DNA from 2 places in the Mesorhizobium sp. M7A.F.Ca.CA.004.06.1.1 genome. Region 1 is predicted to be linked to the other one. Evidence: predicted binding sites of a transcription regulator. Region 1 holds the regulator's gene; the other holds the start of a gene.
What was found. The regulator PhoB, encoded in region 1, activates phosphate uptake and scavenging genes when phosphate is short. The targets are predictions, from matches to a motif close to TGTCATNNANCTGTCAT.

Region 1 (9,031 bases):
GTGCGCGCCGATGGTACGCTTGACGCTTCATTGGCAATTTCCAGCCTGGTAATGGCGTCGAACGCGGCAGGCCCAGAAAAAGACTATCTTCACCAACAATAGATTGCAGCAGCAAAGGCCGTCATTTCATGCTAAATGGCAGCTGGAGCTTTACCAAGTGAGGACAAAAAGTGAGGAGTGACTCTATGCGGAAGATGATTATTGCCCTGGTTGCGGTGGTTGCCGTCAGCGGCTGCACCTCGACCGAACAGGACGTGGTTGGCGGCGGCTTGATCGGCGCCGGTGTCGGCGGCTTGGTCGGCGGCGGCAAGGGCGCGCTGATCGGCGCGGCCGTTGGCGCCGGTTCCGGCCTGCTGGTGCGCAATCTGCGCAACGGCTATTGCCAATATCGCGATCATCGCGGCCGGATCTACACGGCTCGCTGCAACTAATTCGGCGATAATCGAAACGTCGATCCGGAGGCTGGTCTGCTGGCCTTCGGATTTTTCATGTCCGGACGCTTGATCCTTTTCGGGAGAAGGTCGCGCTCAATTGGCGAGTGGAATTTTGATTTCCACGTTCAGCCCATTGGCCTGGTAGTCGCGCTTGATCGTACCGCGTAATTCGCGCGTCACGTTGAGATCGATCAGCTTGGTGCCGAAGCCGGTTTCGGCGGGAGCTTCGAGTTTCTTCTGCCCGTTTTCGCGCCAGTTGAGGGCCAGCGTCCTGTCGCGCCCACGCCCCTCCAGAGACCAATCCACTTTCAGTGCCCCCACGGAATTGCCGGCTTCGCCGTATTTCAGCGCATTCGTCGCCAGTTCGTGGAAGGTCAGGCCGAGCGCTTGCGTCGTGGTTTCGTCAAGCAGCACTTGCGGCCCTGACAGCAGCCCCTCGGGCAACTCCTTGCCGAACACCTGGCCGAGTTCGATGCGCAAGAGATCGCCAAGATCGGCCTTCTGCCAGCGAGAGCGCGTCAGCATGTCCTGGGACGCTGCCATCGCCTGCAGCCTGGCCGAGAAAGATGCGGAAAACTCGTTGACGTCGGTAGCCCGCGATGCCGTCTGGCGCGCGATCGCCAGCACCCTGGTGATCGAATTCTTGATGCGATGCTTCATCTCCTGCAGCATCAGGTCTTTTTCGATCAGGCTCTTTTCCGTGGTTTCGTGCAACCGCGACGCTGCCTCATAGGCCCGCTCCTGATATCGCGCCACCAGCGCGATGGCGCCCGCCAACAGCAGGCCGAATAGCCCCAGCATCACCGGAATGGCGCGCGACGACGGCTGCGAGAAGGCGCTTGTCGGCCGGAACAGGACAGTCCATGGCCGTCCGGCGACGATGATCTTTCGGGTGACCAGCAGCCTGTCCCCGAAAGTCGAAGCCGGCGGCGTCTCCGACCGGAACAGCAGATTGTCGCCGCTCACGGCACCATCGCCGTCATAGATTTCGGTGTTGACCGGCAGTAGCGGCGACCGGCTGAGCGCGGTCTGGAACAGATCGCGAGCCCGGAAGGCCGCATAGAGAAAACCTGATGTCGAGGATCTCGAAGCATTGATGACGTCGGGAGCGGTTTCGACATTGAGCCGCACGAAAACGAAGAAGCCGGTGAACGTCTGCGAGGCGCCCGTGTCCTGGCCCAGTTGCACCAACCCGCTGGCGTGCTGCTGGTCGTCGGACATCGCCTTTTCGATCGCCACACGCCGCATCGGTTCGCTGAACATGTCGTAGCCGATGGCGGCTTGGTTGGATGGATCCAGCGGTTCGAACAGCACGATAGGGGTACGCCAGGGTTGCGTGGTATCCGGGTAGATTGGATGACTGACGCCATAATCGTGCAGCATATCGCGTTCGACCGTCGCCTTGTCGCCCGTCTTTGCCAGCCTGAGGAAACCGATGCCGCGCAAGCCGGCGAAATTCTTGTCGACATCGAGCGCGTTGAAGAACGCCTTGAACTCATTGCGAGAAATATCGCCATTGCGGGCGTCGAACAGGGCCTGCGTCGAGCGCAGCAGCGACAGATGCAGGTCGATGCGGCTCTCGATCCGGTTGAGCGCGTCGTCGGCAGTCGCCTCGAACTTGATGCGCGCGGCTTCCTGTGTGGCGAAATAGGCGAAACCTGCCATCACCATGCTGATTAGTGCGACGGCGATAAAGGCGATGATCGGGAAAAGCTTCTTCAACGGATCGTGCGGTCCCTGAGCGATATCGGACCTTTATGGGCAAGTCGCCGTGCCAACACAATGCCACGGCCAAGCCATCCTTACGGCTGGCATATCACGTGTCCGGCAACGGCGAGCTGGCTTGATCTCAGGCTGCGATCTTCAGCGCACCCGGTCCTGGAATGGCGCCCGGCGGGCATTTGCCAAGAATGATCATCCCCAGCACCTCGTCCTGGGTGACATCGGTGGTGCGGGCGGTGCCAACGACCTGACCGTTCTTCATGACGCAGACCCGGTCGGCAAGCTCGAACACATCGTGGATGTCGTGGCTGATCAGGAAGATGCCGATGCCATCGGACTTGAGCTGCTTGACCAGTTCGCCGACCTGCGCCGTTTCCTGCGGACCAAGCGCCGCCGTCGGCTCGTCCATGATCAGGATGCGGGCGTTGAACAGGATCGCACGCGCGATCGCCACCGATTGCCGCTGGCCGCCCGACAGCTTGATCACCGGCTCCTTGAAGCGCTGGAAGCGGGGATTGAGCCGGCCCATCACCTTGCGCGCCTCGGCCTCCATGGCAACGTCGTCGAGCGTACCCCAGGCGGTCATCAGCTCGCGGCCGAGGAACAGATTGGCGGCGGCGTCGACATTGTCGGCCAACGCCAGCGTCTGGTAGATCGTCTCGATGCCGTATTTCTTGGCGTCGCGTGGATTGGAGATCGATGCCTCCTCGCCGTTGACGAAGATCTGGCCCGAATCGCGCTTGTAGGCGCCGGACAGGATCTTGATCAATGTCGACTTGCCGGCGCCATTGTGGCCGAGCAGCGCCACGACCTCGCCGGGGAAAAGATCGATCGAGGCGTCGTCGACGGCGCGGATGCCGCCAAACGCGATCGAGATGTTCCTCATGTCGATCAGCGCGGTGGCTGCAGGAGCAGTCTTGTCATTCATGGCATGCCCTCCTAGACGCGCTTGCGATAGACGGTGTCGAGCCACACGGCGATGACCAGTACGGCCCCGACGACGATGCTCTGCAGCGGCGAGTCGACGCCGAGCAGCACCATGCCGGACTGCAGCGACTGCATCAGCAGGGCGCCCAGCATGGCGCCGATGATCGTTCCCGATCCGCCGGCAAGCGACGTGCCGCCGATCACGGCGGCTGCAATGACGAGCAGTTCGTCGAGCGTTCCAAGCACGTTGGTGGCCGAATTCTGCCGGGCCGAGGAGATCGCCGCGGCAATCGTGGCCAGCACGCCCATGATCATGAACACCTTCATGGTGATCCATCGCGTGTTGATGCCGGCGAGATTGGCCGCCTCGGGATTGCCGCCGATGGCGAACACATAGCGGCCGAAACGGGTGCGGTTGGTGATGAAGGTCATGACCAGCCCGACGGCGACAGCCATCAGCACCGGTATCGCGATACCGTGGGCGATGAACAGGCCGCCTTCGGGAACGGTGATGTTGTTGGCGGCCGCATATCTGTTCACGATGCCGATCGGCCAGGGGTAGGAGTTGGCGAGCCAGACCGCACCCATGATGGCGCCGCAGGTGACGACTCCAAGCAGCGCCTCGGCCCAGATCGGACGTAGCGGAAACCGGAAACGCTTGCGCTGCACCCGCCCGTTGAACAGCCCAAACACCACGGCGAGGCAGGCGACGATCCCAACGACCCAGCTCCAGGTCGCGCCGATCGATCCCGCCGGCCCACCGCCCATCAGCTGAAAAGTGGCGTTAAGCGGCGCCACGGTCTGGCCTGAAGTGACCCACCAGGCGGCACCGCGCCAGACCAGCAGGCCGCCCAGCGTCACGATAAAGGCGGGCACTTCGAGATAGGCGATGACGAAGCCTTGAAAAGCGCCGATCAACAGGCCGAGCGCCAGGCCGATGACCAGTGCCAGGACCCAGATCCACGGGTTGCCGAGTTCGAGCCCGACAAAGCGCACCAGGAAATGCACCTGGGCAAATCCCATCACCATGCCGATCAGGCCCTCGGCGGAACCGACCGACAGGTCGATGTTGCGCATGACGATGACCAGCACCATGCCGCAGGCCATGATGGCAACCGCGGATGTCTGCACCGACAGGTTCCACAGATTGCGCGGCGTGAGAAAGGTGCGGCTGTCGAAATCGAGCGGATTGACGCCAAGGCGCAGGCTGGAAATGACATGCAGCCCAATCCAGATAACCAGCAGCGCGCCGATCATGCCGAGCATGCGGGTGTCGATCTCGGTCGCCTTCAGGAACCGGGCGACGGCGCCGAGTTCCGACGCGCGCGCCGTATCGGTCTGCGGGTTTGACGTCGTATCGGTCATGGTTTCCTCCCACCGGCTGGCCGTCTGACGCGCATGCCGGAGCCCAGCCTAGAAGCTATCCGCATGATGCGGAAACAGAATTCTTTGAGAAAACGCCGCGGCTTTTGGGCCGCGGCGTTCAGATATTGCAAAGTGGTACGGATCAGTTGCAGGCCGCCACGGTGCCGGCGGCGACACCCGCGCAGACTTCGTCCTTCTTGATCCAGCCGGCGTCGATGACGACGTTGAGATTGTCCTTGGTGATGGCAACCGGGGTCAGGAACAGCGACTTGACGGTGTTGCCGCCCGGCGTCGTGAAGTCCTTGGCGCCGGCGATGTCGCTCGTCTTCTTGCCGTCGGCCAGTTGCGAGGCGATCTCGGCGGCATTCTTGCCGAGCTCCCGCGCGTCCTTCCACACCGACACGGTTTGCGTGCCGAGGGCGATGCGGTTCAGCGCGGCGTGGTCGCCGTCCTGACCCGAGACCGGCACGGTGCCGGCCAAGCCTTGAGCCGTCAGCGCCGCGACGACGCCACCGGCAGTGCCGTCATTGGCCGCGACCACCGCGTCGACCTTGTTGTCGTTGGCGGTCAGGAACTGCTCCATGTTCTTCTGGGCGTTGGCGGGCAGCCAGCCATCCGTGTAGGCTTCGCCGACATTCTTGATCTTGCCGCTGTCGATGGCTTCCTTGAGCACTTCCATCGAGCCCGAGAACAGGAAGTCGGCATTGGGATCGGCACCGGAGCCCTTGATGAAGACGTAGTTGCCTTCCGGCTTGACCTTGAACACTTCGCGGGCCTGCATGCGGCCGACTTCCTTGTTGTCGAAGGTCAGATAGAAGACGTCCTTGTTCTCGATCAGCCGGTCATAGCCGACGACCGGAATGCCTTCGTCCAGCGCCTTCTGCACGGCCGGGCCGATGGCCGAAGCGTCCTGCGCCAGGATGATCAGGGAATTAGCGCCCTGCGAGATCAGGCTTTCGACATCGGTAAGCTGCTTGCCGGGATTGGACTGCGCATCGGCGGAGATGTACTTGTCGCCGGCGGCCTCGATCGCCGTCTTCATGGCGGCCTCGTCGGTCTTCCAGCGTTCTTCCTGGAAGTTGGACCACGAAACGCCGACAACCTTGTCCTTCGCCTGCGCGACAGACGCGAGCGTCAGCGACATGGCGGCACCCGCCAGGATGGCGGCCGTGAATCTTTTCATATTATCCTCCCTGCGCCGCGTATGGCGCGACCAAACTGACCCGAGGGCCGGCACAGAGGCTCTATTTTTTCGAGCCTCGAAAAAATACTGGGCCAACGCCCGAACGCTGTCAACATCGATTCTGATGGATTTTGATGTCATTTCGAGTTTTTTTCGAGTCTCGGAATAAATAAATGACACGGCATGCAGCTTCTGCCAGTATTTACCGGCGTCACCGACAGCGTTCCAGGGGCAGGAGGAACCGCGGCGACCGGGAGGATATGAAAGAACATGTCGGTCGGAATCCGCCACGACGATCTGCGCCGCCGCAACCGCGCCATGGTGATCGCGGCAGTGCGCCGCGCCGGACAGCCGTCACGAACCGAGATCGCCGCGACCACAAGCCTCAGCCATTCGACCATCTCGGCGATTTCATCCGACCTGATCGTCGAAGGCATCCTGACCGAAAGCAAGCCGAGCGAGGCCGGCTCGCTCAAACGCGGCCGGCCGCAGGTCGGCCTCAGTCTCAATCCGGAAGCGGCCGCGGTAATGACCGTGGTGCTGTCGCTGAACTTCCTCTCCGTCGCCGTCATCGACTATGCCGGCCAGGTGATATCCGAGGAACAGCGCCGGCTGGACACGCTGACGATGTCGCGCGAGTCGCTGATCGGGGAATGCACGGCCATCGTGCGGCGCCGCCTGGCAGATCCCGACCTGGACGTGCGCAGCATCGCCCGCATCGCGCTGGCCATCCAGGGCATCACCGACACCCGTGCCCGCGCCATGCTGTGGTCGCCGATCACGCCGCACACCGACATCGCCTTCGCTGACATATTCGAAGACGAGTTCGGCATCCCTGCCATAATGGAGAACGACTGCAACATGATGGCGGTGGCGCTGCGCTGGCGCGACCCCGATCGTTACCGCGACGATTTCATCGCTATCCTTTTGTCGCACGGCATCGGCATGGGACTGGTGCTGAAGGGCGAATTGTTCACCGGCACCCATTCTTCGGGCGGCGAATTCGGCCACATGATCCATCGGCCGAACGGCGCGCTATGTCGCTGCGGACGGCGCGGCTGCGTCGAAGCCTATGCGGGCAATTACGCCATCTGGCGCAACGCCAGGCAGATGGGCGAGGATGCAGAACCCGTCGCCGATGTCAGCGACGCCGACATGCGCGCCCTGGCTGCCGCGGCCCGCGAAGGTGACGGACCCGAACGGGAAGCCTATCGCAAGGCCGGCGAAGCGCTCGGCTACGGCCTCGGCAGCCTGTTCGCGCTGATCGATCCGGCGCCGGTCGCCATGGTCGGTGTCAGCGCCGCCGCCTTCGACCTGATCGAGCCGGCATTGCGGCAAGCGATTGCCCAGACCGCCGGCGGCCAGCATTCCAAATCGATTTCCTTCGACACCGAGCCGAACGAACTGCCGCTGATCCGCGAAGGCTGCGCCATGCGGGCGCTGATCTTCGTCGATCAGGAGATTTTTGCGCCGGGCGTGCAGGCGAGATCCGGTTTCGGCGGCAAGAACGTGGCGTGAGTTCAAACGAGGGAGTTCAGTCCTCTCGGATGGCGTATCCGGCCCCACGGATCGTGCGGATGACATCAGGCATACGGCCATTGTTGACCGCCTTGCGCAGCCGGCCGACATGCACGTCGACCGTGCGCTCGTCGATGTAGATCGTCTCGCCCCAGACATTGTCGAGCAGCTGGCTGCGCGAGAACACGCGGCCTGGATGGCGCATCATGAATTCGAGCAGGCGGAATTCCGTCGGCCCAAGCCGGATCTCGCTCTTCTTGCGATAGACACGGTGCGACTCGCGATCGAGCACGATATCGCCGACCTTTAGCACGCTGGACAGCACTTCCGGCTTGGCCCGGCGCAGCAGCGCCTTGACCCTGGCCATGAACTCCGGCGTCGAGAAGGGCTTGACCAGATAGTCGTCGGCGCCGGTCGACAGGCCGCGCACGCGGTCGCTTTCCTCGCCTCGCGCGGTCAGCATGATGATCGGCAGCCGCTCGGTCTCGGGACGCATTCGCAGGCGCCGGCAGAGTTCGATGCCCGAAACCGCAGGCACCATCCAGTCGAGCACCAGAAGATCGGGAACGTTCTCCTGCAGCCGGATTTCGGCCTCATCGCCGCGCGTCACCACCTCGACCTGGTAACCTTCGGATTCAAGATTGTAGCGGAGCAGCACGCCTAGCGGCTCCTCATCCTCCACCACCATGATGCGTGGTGCGATCATCGGCTGGTCACCCTTGTTATGCCGCTGGCGCGGACATTGCCGTCTCGTCCTGCTTCGGACGATTGGCTGGCAGCTGCGTGCCGGTCAAAACATAGTAGGCATTTTCGGCGATGTTGGTCACGTGGTCGCCGATCCGCTCGAGGTTCTTGGCGCAAAACAACAGGTGCGTGCACGCCGTGATGTTGCGGGGATCTTCCATCATGTAGGTCAGCAGCTCGCGGAACACCGAGGTGTATTTGACGTCGATGCGTTCATCATTGTTTCTGAGCGTGGCAAGCGCTGCCGCGTCAGCGGCGGCATACTCGTCGACGACCCCCTGCACCTGGATCAGCACCAGCTGCGCCATCGCGTCGATCGAATGCGAAAGATCGTGCGGCGTGACGCTCAGCCCGACAGTGCCGACGCGCTTGGCGATGTTCTTGGCAAGGTCGCCGATGCGCTCGAGGTCGCCGGCCATGCGGATCGAACCGACCACCGCACGCAGATCGTTGGCCATTGGCTGGCGCTTGGCGATCAGCGTGATGGCGCGATCGTCCAGCTCGCGCTGGCGGGCATCCATGATCGCATCGTCGGAAACCACGCGCTGCGCCAGCGCATTGTCCGAATTGAGCAAAGCCTTGGTCGAGCCACTGACCATCGAGCGGGCGAGATCGCCCATGTCGCGGATCAGCTGGCTGATCTGCTCCAGATCCTCATCGAAAGATGCAACGGTATGTTCACCCATGATCTTCGTCCCTCATATGCCTGAGCTCAGCCGAACCGGCCGGTGATGTAGTCCTGGGTGCGTTTGTCGTCGGGGGTGGTGAACATCTTGTCGGTGGCGCCCTCCTCGACCAGATAGCCTAGATGGAACATCGCGGTGCGCTGCGACACGCGCGCTGCCTGCTGCATCGAATGGGTGACGATGACGATCGTATAGTTCTGGCGCAGTTCGTCGATCAGTTCCTCGACGCGAGCAGTGGCGATCGGGTCGAGCGCCGAACACGGTTCGTCCATCAGGATCACCTCGGGTGACACGGCGATGGCGCGTGCAATGCACAGACGCTGTTGCTGGCCACCGGAAAGACCCGTGCCAGGTTCCTGCAAACGGTCCTTCACCTCGTTCCAGATCGCCGCCTTCTTCAAGCTCGACTCGACGATCTGATCCATGTCGGCCTTGCGCTTGGCCAATCCGTG
Region 2 (5,098 bases), on a different contig from region 1:
GAAGCGCATCTTGCTTCGGTTCAAAGCGTAGGCGAAGCCGAAGGCTATGCCGACCGTGATGATGGTGCTGATCAGCGCGATCAGGAAGGAGTTCTGGATCGAGCGGAACAGCGTTGGCGTCGAGAAGTAGGTTGTGTAGTTGTCCAACCCAAGCTCGCGCGCGGGCCTCAGCATAATGCGCCGAAAGGTGTTCGAATCGACTTCCTGCCATTCGGTGCCGCGATGGAGTTGCGTGCCGATCAGGAAATAAGCGTCATCGGTGGTGCCGCGGACCTTGTATTTGACCGGGCTGCGGAAACTGAAATCCGGAAAGAAGCTGGTGGCCGGCAGCCGACCATCGGAACTGGTCGCAAGCTTTTCTAGCGGGACCGCGGCGAGTTTCTCGTTCAGAGCGGCGGCCGTCACTGGCTCGCCGAAATTGCCGAGCTTGTCGCTGACCTGGAATTCGAACGCGCCAAGATCGAAGCTGTAGGTCGAGAACGATTTCGACAGCATCACGTAGAGCGGGGCTGCCAGCGACAGGACCAGATAGAACGAGATGACGACCAGCAGGCCGCGCTTGATCAACTCGTCCTTGTCGAGCGACTGTCGAAGCGCCCGACCGGACGGCATCAGGATATCAGTTGCCGCCGCCATGGCGCTCTCCTTGCGGGAAGACAAGCAGTCGGTCGGCGGGCAGTTCCACCGTTAGCGCTCCGCCTTCGGCGAGGCCGAGACGCCGCGTGGCGTTGACCGAGAAATCGGCGATCAGAATCTCGTCTCCAAGCTCTCCGCCGCGCAGCCGGGTGCGCCAGAACGAACCCAGGAATTCCATTTCACCGACGGTCACTTCGATCAGGTTTTCCGAAGTCTTCACCACATCGGGTGCTCCAGGCGAGCGCGAACCCGGCCCGTGTGGAATCACGTCTTCCGGTCGAATGGCGGCGACGACTGCTTCGCCGTTCGCAAAGCTGTGCGGCGCGCATCTGAAAGCCTTCGTCCCGAAGCCTACCGAATCTGCTCCTACCGTCGCATCGAACTTGTTGGTCTCGCCGATGAAATCGGCGACGAACAGCGTCCTGGGATGGCGATAGATTTCAGTCGGGCTGCCGACCTGCTCGATGACGCCATGGTTCATGACTACAATGCGGTCGGCCAACGACAATGCTTCTTCCTGGTCGTGCGTAACCATGATCGTGGTGACGCCGAGCTTGCGCTGCAGCCCCTTGATCTCGTGGCGCAAGTGCACGCGCACCTTGGCGTCGAGCGCCGACAGCGGCTCGTCGAGCAGAAGCAGGCCGGGCGAGGTGGCGATGGCCCGGGCGAGCGCGATGCGCTGCTGCTGCCCGCCGGAAAGCTGCGCTGGGTATTTCTTCGCCTGATCGGGCAAGCCGACCAGCATGAGCAATTCCTTGACGCGGGCATCGATCTCGGCGCGCGGCCGTTTGGTGTTTTCCAGGCCAAAGGCGATGTTCCTTTCAATCGTCAGATTGGGAAACAGCGCGTAGGACTGAAACACGATGCCGTAGTCGCGTTTTGACGGCGGCAGCGTTGAGATATCCCTGCCCCCCTGGCGGACGACGCCTCTGGTCTGCAGGTCGAGGCCGGCGACGGCGCGCAGCAGCGTGGTCTTGCCGCAACCCGAAGGGCCGAGAAAGCAGATGAATTCGCCTTCGTTGATGTCGAGCGAGATGTCCTTCAGCGCATGGAACTCGCCGAAGGCCTTCCAGAGATGTTCGATCCGCAGGTAAGCCGTGTTGCCGGCAGCGGTCATGGGATGCACCTCGGCCAGCGTTGCCGATAGATCAGCGACGGGTTCGTGTCTCATTTTGACCATCCGGGAAGAGTTACGAGAAGGGCGCCGCTCTGACGGCGCCCTGTCGAAATGCTCTGCGTCTAGCTCTTGGGCTCAGACTTGGCGTCGTAGCGCTTCGTCCACTCGTCGAGAATGGCCTTGCGGTGGTTGGCCGCCCACTCGAAGTCATTGTCGATCATCTTGGACTCGATATCTGCGGGCAGGAATTCGACCGGCTTGGCGACATTCGGCATAGCCAGAACCGCATAACCTACATTGTACATCTCGTTGGCCTCCTTGCTGATCGACCAGTCGAGCAGCGTTTTGGCGGCTTCGAGATTTTTCGTTCCCGCAACGATCGCGGATGCCTCCATGTCCCAGCCGATGCCTTCGGACGGGATGACGATATCGAGGGGAGCGCCCTCCTTCTTCGATTTCGCGGCGCGGAACTCGAACGAGATGCCGATTACGGTTTCACCGGCGGCGGCCATTTTGCACGGCTTCGAACCAGAATGCGTGTAGGCATCAATATTCTGATGCAGGGCATCCATATAGGCCCAACCATCCTTCTCGCCGAACAACTGCAGCCAGCTCGATACATCGAGGAAGCCGGTGCCGGACGAGGCCGGGTTCGGCATCACGATGTGACCCTTGTATTCCGGCTTGGTAAGATCTTTCCAGCTGGTCGGCTCGGCGAGGCCAAGCTTTTTGCCCTCCACGGTGTTGAAGCAGATCGAAGCCGCCCAGGCGTCCATGCCAACCCAGGCCGGTGGCGTGTCCTTGTCGACAAACTTCGGCTTGAGCAATTCGACGCCTTTTGGCGCGTAGGGCTCAAGCATGCCTTCGGTCTTCAGCACCAGAAGCGATGTAGCGGCAAGGCCCCAGACAACGTCGGCCTGCGGATTGTCCTTTTCGGCCAACAGCTTGGCGGTAACGACACCCGTGGAGTCGCGGACAAAGTTCAGTTTGATGTCGGGATGGCTCTTTGTGAAAGTCTCGGCGTAGCGGGCGAGATCTTCGGCTTCAATGGCGGTATAGACTGTCAGTTCGGAGGTTTCGGCAAAGGCGGCGGATGACATCAATGCCGCGGCGAAGGCCATTGCGATAGTTGCGTTGCGCGATTTCATGCTCAGTTCCCCTTTGATTGTTGGCACATTCTGCGATGCACTGTGACGATCGCGCCGGTGGACATTGCGGCCCTGTAGCGCTTGTGGATGTCGTCGTTGGGTCAACTCTGGGGATTGGTGATCGATAAGTAAAATCTATTTATTTTATGACAGGCAAACTTCTACTGATAGTCGTCATGGAACTGTCGCATGCCTGTTGCGGCCGCTATTTCGCGCTTGCGAAAGCCCACGATTGGCACGGAGACGGTTATGGTCAGCCGAACGAAACGCCCGTTGTCTGTGCCCGCAAACGCGGGTCGGACGAGCGGACAGTCACCACCAGATCGCCCCCCCTCGCCCGCAAGCCCGCGTCGATTTCGGGGCATTCGAGCTCGCGGTCGGTGCGCACGGCCTTCATGGTCAGGCCGCCAGCACGGCGGTCTCGAGGATGTCGAGCGCACGATCGAGATCAGCTTTCGAAATGACCAGCGGCGGCGACAGCGTCAGCACATTGCCCTGGCTGACCTTGAAGCTCAGCCCCTGCCCCAGGCAAGCATAGAAGACGCGTTCGGCGAGATCGCGCGCCGGCTCGCGCGTATCGCGATCCTCGACGAGCTCGACGCCGACCATCAGTCCCCTGCCCCTGACGTCGCCGACATGGGGCGAGCGCGCCATCAGGTGCTGCATACGCTCCAGCATGTGCCGGCCAAGTTCGGCCGCGCGTTCGACCAATCCTTCCTCCAGGATGATGTCGATCGTCGTCAGTGCGGCGCGGGTCGTCACCGGGTTCTTCTCGTGGGTGTAGTGGCCGATCGCGAAGCCACCGGTGACGTCGAGGTCGCGGCGCGCGATGACGGCGGCGATCGGCAGGATGCCGCCGCCGAGCGACTTGCCGAGGACGACGATGTCGGGCGTCACATCATCATGCTCGTGGGCGAAGAATTTTCCCGTCTTGCCCAGCCCGGTCGGGATCTCGTCGAAGATCAGCAGCGTGCCGTGCCGGTCGCAGGCTTCGCGAACCCGCTTCCAGAAACCGGGCGGCGGCGGGTTGGGCGTCGCCCGCATCGGTTCTGCGACGACCGCCGCCACGTCCTGTTCGCGGCCGAGCACATAGGCGATCATGTTGGCGCAAGCGAGCCCCGAGGTTTCGAGGGAATCGTGGCCATAGGGACAGCGATAGCCGTCCCAGGGTGCGACGTGCTCGGTGCCGGTCATCATCGGGCCTGATATGTGCGAGCGGAAGGTCGCCTCGCCGCCGACGCTTGCAGCGCCGAAGCCGGCCCCGTGGAACGCATCCCAGAACGACACCGTCTTGAAGCGGCCGGTCGCGGCGCGGGCGATCTTCAGCGCGACCTCGATGGCATCCGAACCACCGGTGGTGAACAGCACCTTGCCGAGATCGCCGGGCGCCAATGCCGCCAGCTTCTCCGCCAGCTCGACGGCGGGCTCGCAGGTAAAGCGGCGCGGCGCAAAGCAGAGCTCATCGAGCTGCTTTTTGATCGCCGTGACCAGCCTTGGATGGCCGTAGCCGAGGTGATGCACGCTGTTGCCGTGGAAATCCATGAAGCGGCGGCCAGCGGTGTCCTCGATCCAGATGCCTTGCGCCTTCGCGATGGTCGAAAGGCAGGGGCTGGACAGACTCTGGTGCATGAAGGCAGCCGCGTCGCGATCGAGCAAGCCGCGGATCCGCGGATCGTCCTGCCCGGCATCCCATCGGCCGCGAGCCGCTGTGGTGTTGGAATCGCCTTCGGTGTGCACAAGCTCTTTGATCGCGGCCATCATGGTCTCCGAAACGCGAATGAGGGAGCGGCGAACGCTCCCTCGGTTGTCTTATCCGTCAATGCCGCCCGGTCAGGACCAGGGCAGCGAAAATGTCTTCACATTGGTGTAGCTCTTCATCGCCTCGATGACGCCTTCCTTGTAGCCATTGCCCGAATCCTTGATGCCGCCGAAGGGCGACATCTCGATGCGGTAGCCCGGCACTTCCCAGATGTTGACGGTGCCGACCTGAAGGCCGGCGATGTATTTCTGCATGCGCGGAAAAGAGTTGGTGCAGACGCCCGACGACAGGCCGAAGGCGGTCGAGTTGGACAGTGCGATCAGCGCATCATCGTCGTCCGGCGCGCGAACGATCGGGATGATCGGGCCGAACGTCTCCTCCATCACCAATTCGGATGTGTGAGGAACGCGATCGACAACGATCGGCGGCAGCAACGCG

Region 2: the regulator PhoB is predicted to act here: its motif matches at 3,074-3,090, upstream of EN906_RS05385 (putative 2-aminoethylphosphonate ABC transporter substrate-binding protein).

The regions. Positions count from the first base shown of each region.
Region 1 covers NZ_RZPQ01000136.1:362-9,392, reverse strand. Annotated here, with positions in the region: gene EN906_RS11255 (hypothetical protein) at 1-102, shown strand, start outside; gene EN906_RS11250 (membrane lipoprotein lipid attachment site-containing protein) at 186-431, shown strand; gene EN906_RS11245 (CHASE domain-containing protein) at 528-2,156, opposite strand; gene EN906_RS11240 (ATP-binding cassette domain-containing protein) at 2,284-3,084, opposite strand; gene EN906_RS11235 (sugar ABC transporter permease) at 3,096-4,448, opposite strand; gene xylF (D-xylose ABC transporter substrate-binding protein) at 4,591-5,631, opposite strand; gene EN906_RS11225 (ROK family protein) at 5,902-7,149, shown strand; gene phoB (phosphate regulon transcriptional regulator PhoB) at 7,166-7,855, opposite strand; gene phoU (phosphate signaling complex protein PhoU) at 7,872-8,579, opposite strand; gene pstB (phosphate ABC transporter ATP-binding protein PstB) at 8,606-9,031, opposite strand, start outside.
Region 2 covers NZ_RZPQ01000046.1:8,330-13,427, forward strand. Annotated here, with positions in the region: gene EN906_RS05375 (putative 2-aminoethylphosphonate ABC transporter permease subunit) at 1-636, opposite strand, end outside; gene EN906_RS05380 (putative 2-aminoethylphosphonate ABC transporter ATP-binding protein) at 620-1,753, opposite strand; gene EN906_RS05385 (putative 2-aminoethylphosphonate ABC transporter substrate-binding protein) at 1,876-2,901, opposite strand; gene EN906_RS05390 (aspartate aminotransferase family protein) at 3,301-4,659, opposite strand; gene phnY (phosphonoacetaldehyde dehydrogenase) at 4,732-5,098, opposite strand, start outside.